DNA from 3 places in the Oceanisphaera avium genome. Region 3 is predicted to be linked to each of the others. Evidence: predicted binding sites of a transcription regulator. Region 3 holds the regulator's gene; each other region holds the start of a gene.
The links. The regulator NrdR, encoded in region 3, represses ribonucleotide reductase genes. The targets are predictions, from matches to a motif close to CACNNTATANNGTG.
Positions count from the first base shown of each region.

Region 1: a site for NrdR is predicted at 2,621-2,634, ahead of nrdA (class 1a ribonucleoside-diphosphate reductase subunit alpha). Genes of this name have one in related genera too.
Region 2: a site for NrdR is predicted at 2,123-2,136, ahead of nrdG (anaerobic ribonucleoside-triphosphate reductase activating protein). Genes of this name have one in related genera too.

Region 1 is NZ_CP021376.1:396,533-400,802, forward strand. Features, by position in the region: gene nrdB (class Ia ribonucleoside-diphosphate reductase subunit beta) at 1-156, opposite strand, end outside; gene nrdA (class 1a ribonucleoside-diphosphate reductase subunit alpha) at 204-2,477, opposite strand; gene CBP12_RS01860 (HAD family hydrolase) at 2,837-3,514, opposite strand; gene ubiG (bifunctional 2-polyprenyl-6-hydroxyphenol methylase/3-demethylubiquinol 3-O-methyltransferase UbiG) at 3,516-4,270, opposite strand, start outside.
Region 2 is NZ_CP021376.1:740,401-744,670, forward strand. Features, by position in the region: gene cobB (Sir2 family NAD+-dependent deacetylase) at 1-57, shown strand, start outside; gene CBP12_RS03345 (FMN-binding glutamate synthase family protein) at 99-1,673, opposite strand; gene nrdG (anaerobic ribonucleoside-triphosphate reductase activating protein) at 2,144-2,602, shown strand; gene nrdD (anaerobic ribonucleoside-triphosphate reductase) at 2,637-4,270, shown strand, end outside.
Region 3 is NZ_CP021376.1:1,452,806-1,457,075, reverse strand. Features, by position in the region: gene glyA (serine hydroxymethyltransferase) at 82-1,335, shown strand; gene nrdR (transcriptional regulator NrdR) at 1,463-1,912, shown strand; gene ribD (bifunctional diaminohydroxyphosphoribosylaminopyrimidine deaminase/5-amino-6-(5-phosphoribosylamino)uracil reductase RibD) at 1,913-3,085, shown strand; gene ribBA (bifunctional 3,4-dihydroxy-2-butanone-4-phosphate synthase/GTP cyclohydrolase II) at 3,257-4,270, shown strand, end outside.

The DNA.
Region 1 (4,270 bases), 1.1 Mb from region 3:
TTCTGGACGCCAGAAAAAAGACAGCTGTTTTTCGATTAGCTTTTCAAAGATATCGTATTTTTGTTGATCATAACGCGCCACGTTCACTGAATTGCCAAGAAACATTGGCTCTAACATGGCGTCGTTTTGTAATTGACTAAAGGTGGTGTAAGACATGTTGTTGATCCCCGCAAAGGAAGGCAAGGTAGCCCTTGCCTCACTCATTAAATTTTACAAGCGCCACCGGCACAATCATCTTCTTGCATATCGTTTTGCGCATCGGCCGCACCATCGCGAGTATTGTGGTAATACAGCGTTTTTAAACCGAACTTGTAAGCGGTGAGCAAGTCTTTTAGCAACTGCTTCATTGGCACACGGCCACCCTCAAAGCGAGCGGGATCGTAGCTAGTGTTAGCAGAAATGGCTTGGTCGACAAATTTTTGCATCACGCCCACTAAGTGCAAGTAGCCGTCATTACCGCCCATTTGCCACAGCAACTCATACTTATCTTTTAGCTGTTCATACTCAGGCACCACTTGCTTTAAAATGCCATCTTTAGAGGCTTTGACCGACACTAAACCGCGCGGTGGCTCTATGCCATTTGTCGCATTAGAGATCTGGCTGGAAGTTTCTGAGGGCATAAGTGCAGTCAGAGTACTGTTACGCAAGCCTGAAGTTTTAATTTGCTCGCGCAAACTTTCCCAGTCTAAATGCAGCGGCTCTTGGCAAAGCGCATCTAGGTCTTTCTTATAAGTATCAATGGGCAAGATGCCTTGGGCGTAGGTGGTCTCATTAAATAAAGGACAAGCACCAAACTCTTCGGCTAATTTTGCTGAGGCTTTTAATAAATAATATTGAATGGCTTCAAAGGTGCGATGAGTTAAGCCAAGCGCACTGCCGTCTGAGTATTTAACGCCATGTTTAGCCAAGTAGTAGGCGTAGTTAATGACGCCTATGCCGAGGGTACGGCGATTCATAGAACCGTTTTTGGCTGCGAGTAATGGATAGTCCTGATAATCCAATAAGGCATCTAGCGCGCGTACTGCCAAATCGGCTAAGCCTTCTAATTCATTCAAGTCCTCAATGGCACCCAGGTTAAAAGCAGACAAAGTACAAAGCGCGATTTCACCCTCATCGTCGTTCACATCGGTCAACGGCTTAGTCGGCAAGGCAATTTCTAAGCACAAGTTACTTTGGCGGATCGGTGCCACTGTGGAGTCAAACGGGCTGTGCGTGTTGCAGTGATCCACGTTTTGAATGTAGATGCGCCCGGTGCCCGCCCGCTCTTGCATCATGAGTGAGAACAAGTCCACGGCCTTGACGCTGCGCTTTCTAATGGCAGGGTCTTGCTCATATTGGGTATAGAGCGCTTCAAATTTAGCTTGGTCTTCAAAAAATGCGTCATATAAGCCAGGCGCGTCTGATGGCGAGAACAAGGTAATATCGCCGCCTTTAATTAAGCGCTGATACATAAGACGGTTAATTTGCACGCCGTAGTCCATGTGGCGCACGCGGTTTTCTTCCACGCCGCGGTTGTTTTTCAAGACCAACAAAGACTCTACTTCTAAGTGCCACATTGGGTAGAACAAAGTGGCCGCACCGCCGCGTACGCCGCCTTGCGAGCAGCATTTTACGGCCGTTTGAAAGTGCTTATAAAAGGGAATACAACCAGTATGAAAAGCTTCTCCGCCCCGAATAGGACTCCCTAACGCTCGAATACGACCGGCGTTAATGCCAATGCCGGCACGCTGAGAGACGTAACGCACAATCGCACTTGAGGTGGCATTAATAGAGTCTAAGCTGTCACCACACTCAATCAGTACGCAAGAGCTAAACTGGCGTGTTGGGGTGCGTACCCCGGCCATGATGGGCGTGGGTAGCGACACCTTAAACTGCGAGGTGGCATCATAAAAGCGCGTGATATAGCCCAAGCGGGTGTCTTTGGGATACTTAGAGAATAAGCAAGCAGCCACCAGCATATATAAGAACTGGGGGCTTTCGTAAATATCGCCATTGATGCGGTTTTGCACCAAGTATTTGCCTTCAAGCTGCTTAACCGCGGCATAAGAGAAGGTGAGGTCGCGATCATGAACAATATAATCATTAAGAACATTAAATTCTTCACGGCTAAAGTCGGCTAAGATATGTTGGTCATATTTGCCTGCTTCGGTGAGCTTAGTGACATGATCGTAAAAATGCGGCGGCGTAAAACGTCCGTAGGCTTTTTTGCGTAAATGAAATACCGCTAAGCGGGCGGCCAGATATTGATAATCGGGGGTGTCTTCCGAGATCAAGTCGGCCGCGGCTTTAATAATGGTCTCATGAATATCTTCGGTACGAATACCGTCGTAAAACTGAATGTGTGAGCGCAGCTCAACTTGAGACACGGACACATTATCCAGCCCCTCTGCTGCCCAGTCGAGTACACGGTGGATCTTATCCAGATCAATTGGTTCTTTAGCGCCCGAACGTTTAGTGACCAGCAGACTTTTATTCATAAGTGAGTTCTTCTCCGTGGTAGCAAGTTGTGTGGCAAACAGCGGGTCTGCAACGCAGACGAGCTAACAGAATCAAATACACAATATAGTGTGTTTGATTTAGCCTTAAAGCACAACATCTAGTTGTAGGGGTTGGTGGTAGGCACAATATAGAGTGTTAATGATTTTTTCTCAAGGCAAGATAAAGCCGCGCCCCTGTGGATAATCTGTGATTATCCTGCCTTGGGTGGGTGAGCGCTAACGTCTACCCCTTGAGGAGGCTGGCGTTAGCGAATGCTTGGTGTTTTTATGTTCGCCAAGAAAGATTTTTTTAAATATTTGGCTTGCAAAAAAAAGGAATAGGGAGTTTGTGGCTTCTTTCAGCGCTTGCTGGGGAGAGCTTCTTTTAGCCAATGAAATAAGTCACTCACGCAGGCCATGGTATAGTCTGCTCCCCAGTCGTTGGGGTCTTCTCCTGCTGATACATACCCCCACGTCGCGGCGATGGTCGTCATGCCCGCGGCGCGTCCTGCTTCAATATCTCGTTTATGATCGCCAATATACACACATTGCCCAGGAGCCAGTGATAATTGCTCGGCCGCAAATAGTAAAGGGGCAGGGTGAGGTTTTTTAAACGCTAAGGTATCGGCGCTAACGGTAATGCCACAGCGCTCAAAAAGCGGCAGTTCAGCGAGCAGTGGGAGGGTGAGCATCGCCGGTTTATTGGTGACAATGCCCCACGCTAACTCGCGATGGTTAAGCCAGTGGATTAATTCACTGATGCCAGCATAGGGGCGAGTATGGTGACAAAGATGCAGGCGATAAAAAGCCAGCATTTGTTGGCGCAACGCCTCAATGCCATGGTGCTCCAGCAAAGACTGAGGAATACCGGCGCGTAATAAAGCATAAGAGCCGTCTGAGGTGGTGCATTGCAACACCTCATTCGAGAGGGTGGCTAGCCCTAAGCTTTGAATAACATGATTGGCGGCCGCACCCATGTCGGCAGCGGTATCGAGTAAGGTGCCGTCTAAGTCAAATAATACGCCGCCAAGGATCATGTTATTTATCCTGTGCAGAGGGGGTGTTTTCTAATAGCAGCGTGTTTAATACGCCTGGTTCGGCGTCAGGCTTAACGGCGTGGACCATGTAGTTTACATCCGCATCAGTGCTTAATTTAAAATCAGCCATTAAGGGGCGATACACCACTCCCTTAATATCTTTCACAATTAAGCCAGCGGCTTCGATATAGCGGCACAACTCAGCGGGCGTAATAAATTTCTTATGATCGTGCGTGCCTTTTGGCACCATCTTAAACACATGCTCGGCGGCGGCAATCATCATTAACCACGATTTAGGATTACGATTAATGGTAGAAAACACTAGGGTTGCACCGGGTTTGGCAAGATCACTACAGGCTTGCACCACGGAAGCCGGCGAGGGCACATGCTCCAGCATTTCCATGCAGGTCACCACCTCAAATTCAGCCGGCAGCTCCAGTGCCACTTGCTCGGCGGTGCTTTGGCGATAATTAACACTGACTCCTGCCTCTAGCGCATGTAAGCGCGCCACTGCGAGTGGCTCTTTGCCCATGTCTACACCGGTGACCTCTGCGCCTTGGCGGGCCATGCTTTCACTTAAAATGCCGCCCCCGCAGCCAATGTCGATGGTTTTTTTACCGAACAGACCGGCGGCTTTATCGCTAATCCAATTTAAACGCAGTGGATTGAGTTGGTGTAGCGGCTTAAAATCGCCGTCTAAGTCCCACCAGCGAGAAGCCATGGCGTCAAATTTTTCAATTTCTTGTTGATCTACAT
Region 2 (4,270 bases), 710 kb from region 3:
TATGGCCTAGCTACGGTGGAAGTAGTGAAGTATGTGGAGCAATTATTAAGCCAATAAAAAGCCAGACGATGGCTGGCTTTTTAGGTAAGGGTTAACGATTAAAATTGCTCAGCACTTGCTGCCTGCCACAGCTCGGCATAAGAGGCGGGAATATCCTCACCGAGGAGCTGCTTAGGCAATAAAGTATCGACAGACAATATAAATGGCTGCGCTCTGGCATATTCTTGGCGGTGATAAATCATTGCAGGAGTTAACTTATCGGGATGATCTAATCCCATTGCGCCCACTAACTCCCTAAATGCATTTAAGGTATTAGTATGGTAATGGCTGACCGCTATGCCTTTTTCATCTACCTTAATCGCTTTATTACGACTAGGATCTTGGGTGGTGACACCGGTTGGGCATTCATTAGTATGACAACGCCGCGCTTGTATACAGCCTAATGAAAACATAAAGGGGCGCGCCGCATTAAACATATCCGCACCTAATGCTGACTTTAAAACTAAATCAAAGCCCAGCGCCACCTTACCGCTGGCTATTAAGCGAATATGCTCTCTTAGGCCTACCCCAATTAGACATTGATTTACAAAGGGCAGCGCCTCATTAATATAATTTCCTAAACTGTCCGAAAACTCTTGGGGTGCCGCACCTGTGCCACCTTCAGCGCCATCAATGGTAATAAAGTCAGGCAAAATACCTGTTTCTAACATTGCTTTACAAATACTTAAAAACTCAGAGCGTTTTCCTAAACACATCTTAAAGCCTACTGGCTTACCGCCCGATAGTGCGCGTAATTGCTCTACAAACTTCAATAAACCAATGGGCGTGCTAAATTCACTATGACTCGGTGGTGACACACAGTCTTTACCCAATTGAATAAGGCGGGTATCGGCGATTTCTGGCGTTATTTTACTGGCTAATAACAAGCCGCCATGAGCCGGCTTAGCGCCTTGGCTAAGCTTAAGTTCAATCATTTTTACTTGCTTAAGTTGCGCTTTTTCTGCGAATAAATCAGGGGAAAAACGCCCCTCAGGGGTACGACAACCAAAGTAAGCCGTCCCAATCTGCCAGATCAAATCACCATTGTGCTCTAAATGATAAGGGCTAATGCTGCCCTCACCGGTGTTATGCGCAAATCCACCGCGCGCGGCCCCTAAATTAAGAGCTGAAACCGCCGGCGCCGACAGCGCACCAAAGCTCATGGCCGAAATATTTAATCGCGAGGCTAAATAAGGCTGGCTGCACTGCGGGCCGCCAACCTTAATGCGCAGCACCTCACTGGGCACTTCTTTAGGGGCTAAGCTGTGTTCGGCGTAATTAAAACCCGGCGCATCAAAATCATACAGGGTGCCAAAAGGGGAAGCATCGGATTTATTAGCGGCTCTGTGCTCGATTAAAGTGCGTTGCATGCGATTAAAAGGGCGGCCACTAAATTCTGACTCAAAAAAATATTGGCGTAATTCGGGGCGGATAAATTCCAGTAAGTAGCGTAAGTGGCCGATCACTGGGTAATTATTTAATACGTTAGTTGAAGAGCTAAGATCTCTGACTCCAACAATCGTTAATGCCACACCCAGGATTAATAAATACAAACTCGGTGGCCAGTAAATAGTGGCAACAGCTAACAAACTTAAAATAATAATAGATAGTGTAATAAAATGCGTGCGATACATACCAATCCCTATAGTTATGCGCGAAGTTTTTAGTTTGCGTACTTTAATAACGCCCTGCAAGATGTAATTGTTAACGTTTTTTCAACTTAGTTATAACCCGCTCTATAGCTTGCTGCTTTCAGCGTAGCGCATCGCGCCTGCATCGTAATGATATTGCGTTATTTTCTAGCGTGTTATTTGCCAACATTTCCTCATGTTAAGCACGATCCTTAAGCAAAAATCTTAAAAAACACCCTAAATTTTTATCTCTCACACCGAGCAGGGCTGAAATCTCGCTCCCTGTGTGGCTTATAGCGTTGCAGGTTAGTGAGTGTTTAATCTACAAAAAACGCGCATTTTTAAGCTGAAAATTGAGTCTTACAAGCAGCATTTGCTTGATTTAGATCAATCCTGCAAAAAACAGTAGGTCTATGGTGATCACCACATTTAGTGCTTAATAAATTATTAAACACAATATATGGGGTTTTGAGATGGTTTTGCATTACAGCCATGAGCAGATAGTGTGGCAAGAAGTCCCGGGAGAAACCTCTCTCGCTTACACCATCTCCGGTTGTCCGGTGGGATGTAAGGGATGCCATAGCGTAGATACTTGGCCTAAAGGCAGTGGGCAAGCCCTAACTCAAGACTATTTATTAGCGCGACTGATGCTGTATCAAGACTTGATTAGCTGCGTGCTGTTTTTAGGAGGCGAATGGCAACCTCATGCACTCTTACCCTTATTGCGCTTGGCTAAGGAGAAAGGGTTAAAAACTTGCCTCTACACTGGCTTAGACACGGTTTCTGGCGAGCTGCAAGCAGAGCTGGATTATCTTAAGACGGGTCCTTGGATCGCCGCCTTAGGCGGGCTTGATAGCCCTAATACCAACCAGCGCTTTGTCCACCTCGCCAGTGGAGCATGTTTAAACCAGCACTTTTGGCGAGCGCCATAACCGTTTCGCCGCTGTCATTAACGAGAGAGAAATTATGTTACGACTTACCGAAGGGCAAATTGATAATAAGTTGCAATTTATTCAAGACTATTTGCAGGCTGAGAATGCTGCCGATGGCTCTAAGATGGATGCTAACGCTAATGTGACTCAAAAAAACGTGGCCACATTAGAAACAGAATTAATGAAAGACTTTTTTGTACAAGTTAATCGCGCCCAAGTGAGTAACAAAATAAGTGCGCTGTTTGGGGAGGACTTGGCTGCCGAGTATGTACGCCAAATTGAAGACCATGAAATTTATGTCCACGATGAGACCAGCTTAAAGCCTTATTGTGTGTCAGTGACTATGTATCCTTTTTTACGAGATGGTCTGACTAAGCTTGGCGGCGAGTCTCAAGGTCCTAAACACTTAGAATCATTTTGCGGCACCTTCGTGAACTTTGTGTTTGCGGTCAGTGCTCAATTTGCCGGCGCGGTCGCGACCGTTGAATTTTTAACTTATTTTGATTATTTTGCGCGCCGTGATTATGGCGACGATTATCTCAATACCCATCCTAAGCACATTGCTAATCACTTACAGCATGTCGTGTATGCACTGAATCAGCCTGCAGCGGCGCGCGGTTACCAAAGTGTATTTTGGAATATCTCACTGTACGACCGTTATTATTTTGACAGTATGTTTGGCGAGTTTGTGTTCCCTGACTTCACCAAGCCGAGCTGGTCAAGTGTTGCCCAGTTACAAAACTTCTTTCTTGATTGGTTTAATGACGAGCGCAGTAAAACCATTCTCACTTTCCCAGTGGTCACGGCCGCTATGCTAACTCACGAAAACGAGTGCAAAGACCAAGTGTTTGCCAAAGAAATGGCCGACCATATGGCCAAAGGCAGCTCGTTTTTTGTCTACTTATCTGATAACGCCGACTCGCTTGCATCTTGCTGTCGGTTGCGCAGTGAAATTGCCGACAACACCTTTTCCTATACGCTGGGTGCCGGCGGCGTGGCAACTGGCTCTATTAATGTGATTACCATTAACATGAATCGCTTAGTACAAGATGGCCGAGACTTAGCGGTGGAGCTTCGTAAAATCCATCAATATCAAGTGGCCTATCGCCACCTTATGGAGGATTACTTAGCGGCGGGCTTACTCACAGTATACGAGGCAGGCTTTATTAGTTTAGATAAGCAATTTTTAACCATTGGTATTAATGGCATGGCCGAGGCGGCGGAGTCCCAAGGCATTAGTGTGGGTAACAATGCCCCCTATAAAGACTTTGTGCGCCGGCATTTAAAGGTGATTTATGATGCTAACAAGCTAGCTAAAGCTGAGTTTGGCTACATGTTTAATACTGAATTTGTACCCGCTGAAAACTTAGGCGTTAAAAATGCCCAGTGGGATGCCAATGATGGCTATTTAGTGTCTCGCGATTGTTATAACTCTTATTTTTATATCGTTGAAGATGAAGAGACCAATGCGCTTGATAAGTTTATGTTGCATGGGAGAGAGCTAATAGACTATCTCGATGGCGGCTCGGCACTGCATCTTAACCTTGAAGAAGCGCTCTCTAGTGCGGGTTACTTAGCCTTGTTTAATATTGCTGCTCGTACTGGCTGTAATTACTTTTGTATCAACGTAAAAATTACCATTTGTAATGAGTGTGAGCACATAGATAA
Region 3 (4,270 bases):
AGTTGCAGGGCTAGGCCATTTCTTTGCTTAAGGGTAAACTAATGCGAAATTTTTAATATCCCCCATGAGTCAGGAGAGACAATGTTAACCCGCGACATGAATATTGCCGATTATGATCCCCAGTTATGGCAAGCCGTGTGCGATGAAACTCAGCGCCAAGAAGAGCACATAGAGTTAATCGCTTCAGAAAACTACACCAGCCCTCGCGTCATGGAAGCTCAGGGCTCTCAGCTGACCAATAAATACGCCGAAGGTTACCCCGGTCGTCGCTTTTATGGCGGCTGCGAATATGTAGATATCGTTGAGCAATTAGCGATTGATCGTGCCAAAGAATTATTTGGCGCCACATACGCTAACGTCCAGCCTCACTCTGGCTCACAAGCCAACTCGGCGGTATTTATGGCCTTGGTTAAGCCAGGCGACACTGTGATGGGCATGAACTTAGCCCACGGTGGTCATTTAACCCATGGCTCTCCTGCTAACTTCTCAGGAAAAATGTATAACATCATCCCCTACGGCATTAACGAAGCGGGTGAGATTGATTATGATGAAATGGAGCGCTTAGCGCTTGAGCATAAGCCAAAGATGATTATTGGTGGTTTCTCGGCATTTTCTGGCATCGTTGATTGGGCGCGCATGCGTGAAATTGCCGATAAAATTGATGCTTGGTTTATGGTGGACATGGCCCACGTGGCGGGCATGATTGCCACCGGTCATTATCCAAGCCCAATTAAGCATGCGCATGTGGTTACTACTACTACCCATAAAACCTTGGCCGGCCCTCGTGGCGGTTTGGTGTTATCTGCAGAAAATAATGAAGAGCTAGAAAAAAAGCTTAACTCTGCAGTATTCCCAGGTGGTCAAGGCGGCCCCTTAATGCACGTGATTGCCGGCAAAGCGGTGGCTTTTAAAGAAGCCATGGAGCCAGAATTCAAGGTGTATCAAGGCAATGTATTGAAAAATGCCCAAGCCATGGCCGATGAATTCATTAAGCGCGGTTATAAAGTGGTGTCAGGTGGTACTCATAACCACTTGTTCCTACTCGACTTAATTGACAAAGACATCACAGGAAAAGACGCTGATGCCGCCTTGGGTAAAGCCTTTATCACAGTTAATAAAAATGCTGTTCCTAACGATCCTCGCTCACCGTTTGTAACTTCTGGGATCCGTATTGGCACGCCAGCCGTTACTCGTCGTGGTTTTAATGAAGACGATGTGCGCCAATTAGCCGGTTGGATTTGTGATGTGTTAGATAACATCAATGATGATGCTGCGATTGCTGCTGTGAAAGAGCAAGTTCAAGAGATCTGTCGTCGCCACCCTGTTTATGCTTAAGCTCAGTCTTGAGGATGAGTGATGTAGTAAACGGGGCCTTAGGGTCCCGTTTTTATTGGTGACCACGCGCTTTTATTATTTAAGCTGCATTGTGATGCTGAGAATTTAAGCTAGCTTAGGAGGCGTTATGTATTGTCCCTTTTGTCATGCCACCGACACTAAAGTGATTGACTCACGCTTAGTGGGCGAGGGCTTACAAGTGCGTCGGCGACGGGAATGCCACAGCTGTAAAGAGCGCTTTACTACCTTTGAAACCGCCGAATTGGTTATGCCGCGTATTATTAAAACCAATGGCATGCGCGAGCCCTTTAATGAAGAAAAATTAGAAGCAGGAATGCAGCGCGCCTTAGAAAAGCGCCCCGTAAGCATAGAGGCCATTGAGCAGTCAGTGATCCGTATTATGTCGCAACTGCGCGCCACGGGAGAGCGAGAAGTAAAGTCTGAGCTGATTGGCAATCTAGTAATGGAAGAGTTAAAGCTACTTGATAAAGTAGCCTATATTCGCTTTGCTTCTGTGTATCGCTGCTTTGAAGATTTACGTGAATTTGGCGAAGAGATCGCCCGTTTGGAGCAATAAGTGTTTAGTGCCCAAGATGCCCGTTGGATGGCCCGCGCCATCGCCCTTGCACGCCGAGGGTGTTATACCACCAGTCCAAACCCCGCCGTGGGCTGTGTCATTGTTAAGCATGATCGGTTACTAGGAGAAGATATGCTGCTTGGTGAGGGCTGTCATCGCCAAGCCGGGGGTCCTCATGCCGAAGTATTTGCTCTGCGCCAAGCCGGTGCCCGCGCAGAGGGCGCCACCGCTTATGTGACGCTAGAGCCTTGTGCTCATACCGGGCGCACGCCGCCTTGTGCTAAAGCGCTGATTGATGCCAAAGTAGCGCGCGTGGTCGTGGCGTGTGTAGATGCAAATCCTCAAGTGGCAGGGAAAGGCCTGGCTATGCTAGAAGCGGCGGGCATTATGGCTCAAGCAGGGCTAATGGCTGAAGAAGCACAGACGCTTAATACGGGGTTTATGCACCGTATGCGCACTGGTTTGCCCTATGTCACCCTCAAATTAGCGGCTAGCTTAGATGGGCGCACCGCATTGGCCAATGGCCAAAGTAAATGGATAACCGGCCCCCATGCGCGGCGTGATGTACAACGCCACCGCGCCTTAAGTTGCGCTATTTTATCGGGTGCCGATACCGTAATAATGGATAATGCCAGCTTAAATGTGCGTTGGAGTGAACTGCCTGCCAGTGTGGCATCAGATTATGGCGAGCCCGAAGGTTTTGGTTCGTCAACAGCACCGACCCTTCGCCAACCGCTGCGCGTTATTATTGATACAAGAAATCGCCTCACGCCTTCACTTAAGCTATTTAGTTTGCCCGGCCCCATTTTATTGTTGCGCAGCCACGCAAGTGGGGATTTTAATGAACAAGTAGAAGAGTGCGTATTGCCCTTAGCGCCCGACGGTAAATTAGACTTAAGCGCCTTGATGCAAGAGTTGGGGCGTCGACAAATCAATCACTTGTGGGTAGAGGCGGGCGCGCAACTAGCAGGTGCCTTATTAGGGCAGCAATTAGTCCATGAGCTTATCTTGTATCAAGCACCTAAGCTGATGGGCAATAGTGCGCGCGGCTTATTTAATTTAGCGCCCTTAACCGACATGAGCCAAGTAATTGACTTAGAATGGCAAGATGTGCGTTTTATTGGTAATGATTTAAAACTGAGTGCCCATATTCGCTACCACATTGAGCCTTAATAAATAAGTGTTAATAAAGACTCAAAACTAAGGTTTACCAGGCACTAGGGAGCGGGTCACTTTTGAGGGCTACCTAACAGTAACCTTAAGCCGTTGGCTTTATGATGCGCGCAAACGGTGAGCGCTCGCCTTTAAGGTGCGCTTCCCTGTATGAAGATAAGAGAGGAATCCATGGCCTTAAGTAGCACCCAAGATATTATTGACGATATTCGCCAAGGCAAAATGGTCATCTTAATGGATGACGAAGACCGAGAAAATGAAGGCGACTTGATCATGGCCTCGCACCATGTCCGCCCCGACGACATTAATTTTATGGCTAAATATGGGCGCGGTTTAATTTGTTTAACGCTCACCGAAGCTCGATGCCGCCAGCTGAACATTCCTCAAATGGTGAGTCGTAATACTGAACAGTTTTCGACCGCTTTTACCGTCTCTATTGAGGCGGCGTCTGGCGTGACCACAGGAATTTCTGCCGCCGATCGTGCGCGCACTGTGCAAGCGGCGGTAGCACCCGACGCTAAGCCCTCCGACTTAGTCCAGCCTGGGCATATCTTTCCACTTAAAGCACAAAATGGCGGCGTATTAACCCGTGCCGGCCATACAGAAGCGGGCTGTGATTTAGCACGCTTGGCAGGTCTTGAGCCTTCAGCGGTGATTGTGGAGATCTTAAATGAAGATGGCACCATGGCCCGTCGCCCAGATCTAGAAGTCTTTGCCGAACAACACGGTATTAAATTGGGCACCATTGCTGATTTAATTGAATACCGTAATCAGCATGAAACCACCATAGAGCAAGTGGCTCGCTGCACCTTGCCTACCGAATTTGGCGAGTTTGAGTTAATCACCTTTAGAGACACCATTGATAACCAAGTGCACTTTGCCCTAAAAAAGGGTGACATTGAACCTAATAAAGCGACCTTGGTGCGCGTGCATATTCATGATGTGTTTACCGATATTTTAATGACTGACCGCTTATCGGCGCGCACTTGGCCCTTAGCTAAGTCGATGCAACGCATTGCCGATGAGGGGGGTGTGTTAGTGATATTAGGCCAAGAACAAGCGCCCGATCAGCTACTTTCAGTGGTGCGCCAATTTGAAGCTGTGGACAAAGGCGAGCAAGCAGAAGCCCCTAAATGGCGCGGTACTTCTCGCCGAGTGGGCGTGGGCTCGCAAATTTTGCAAGCG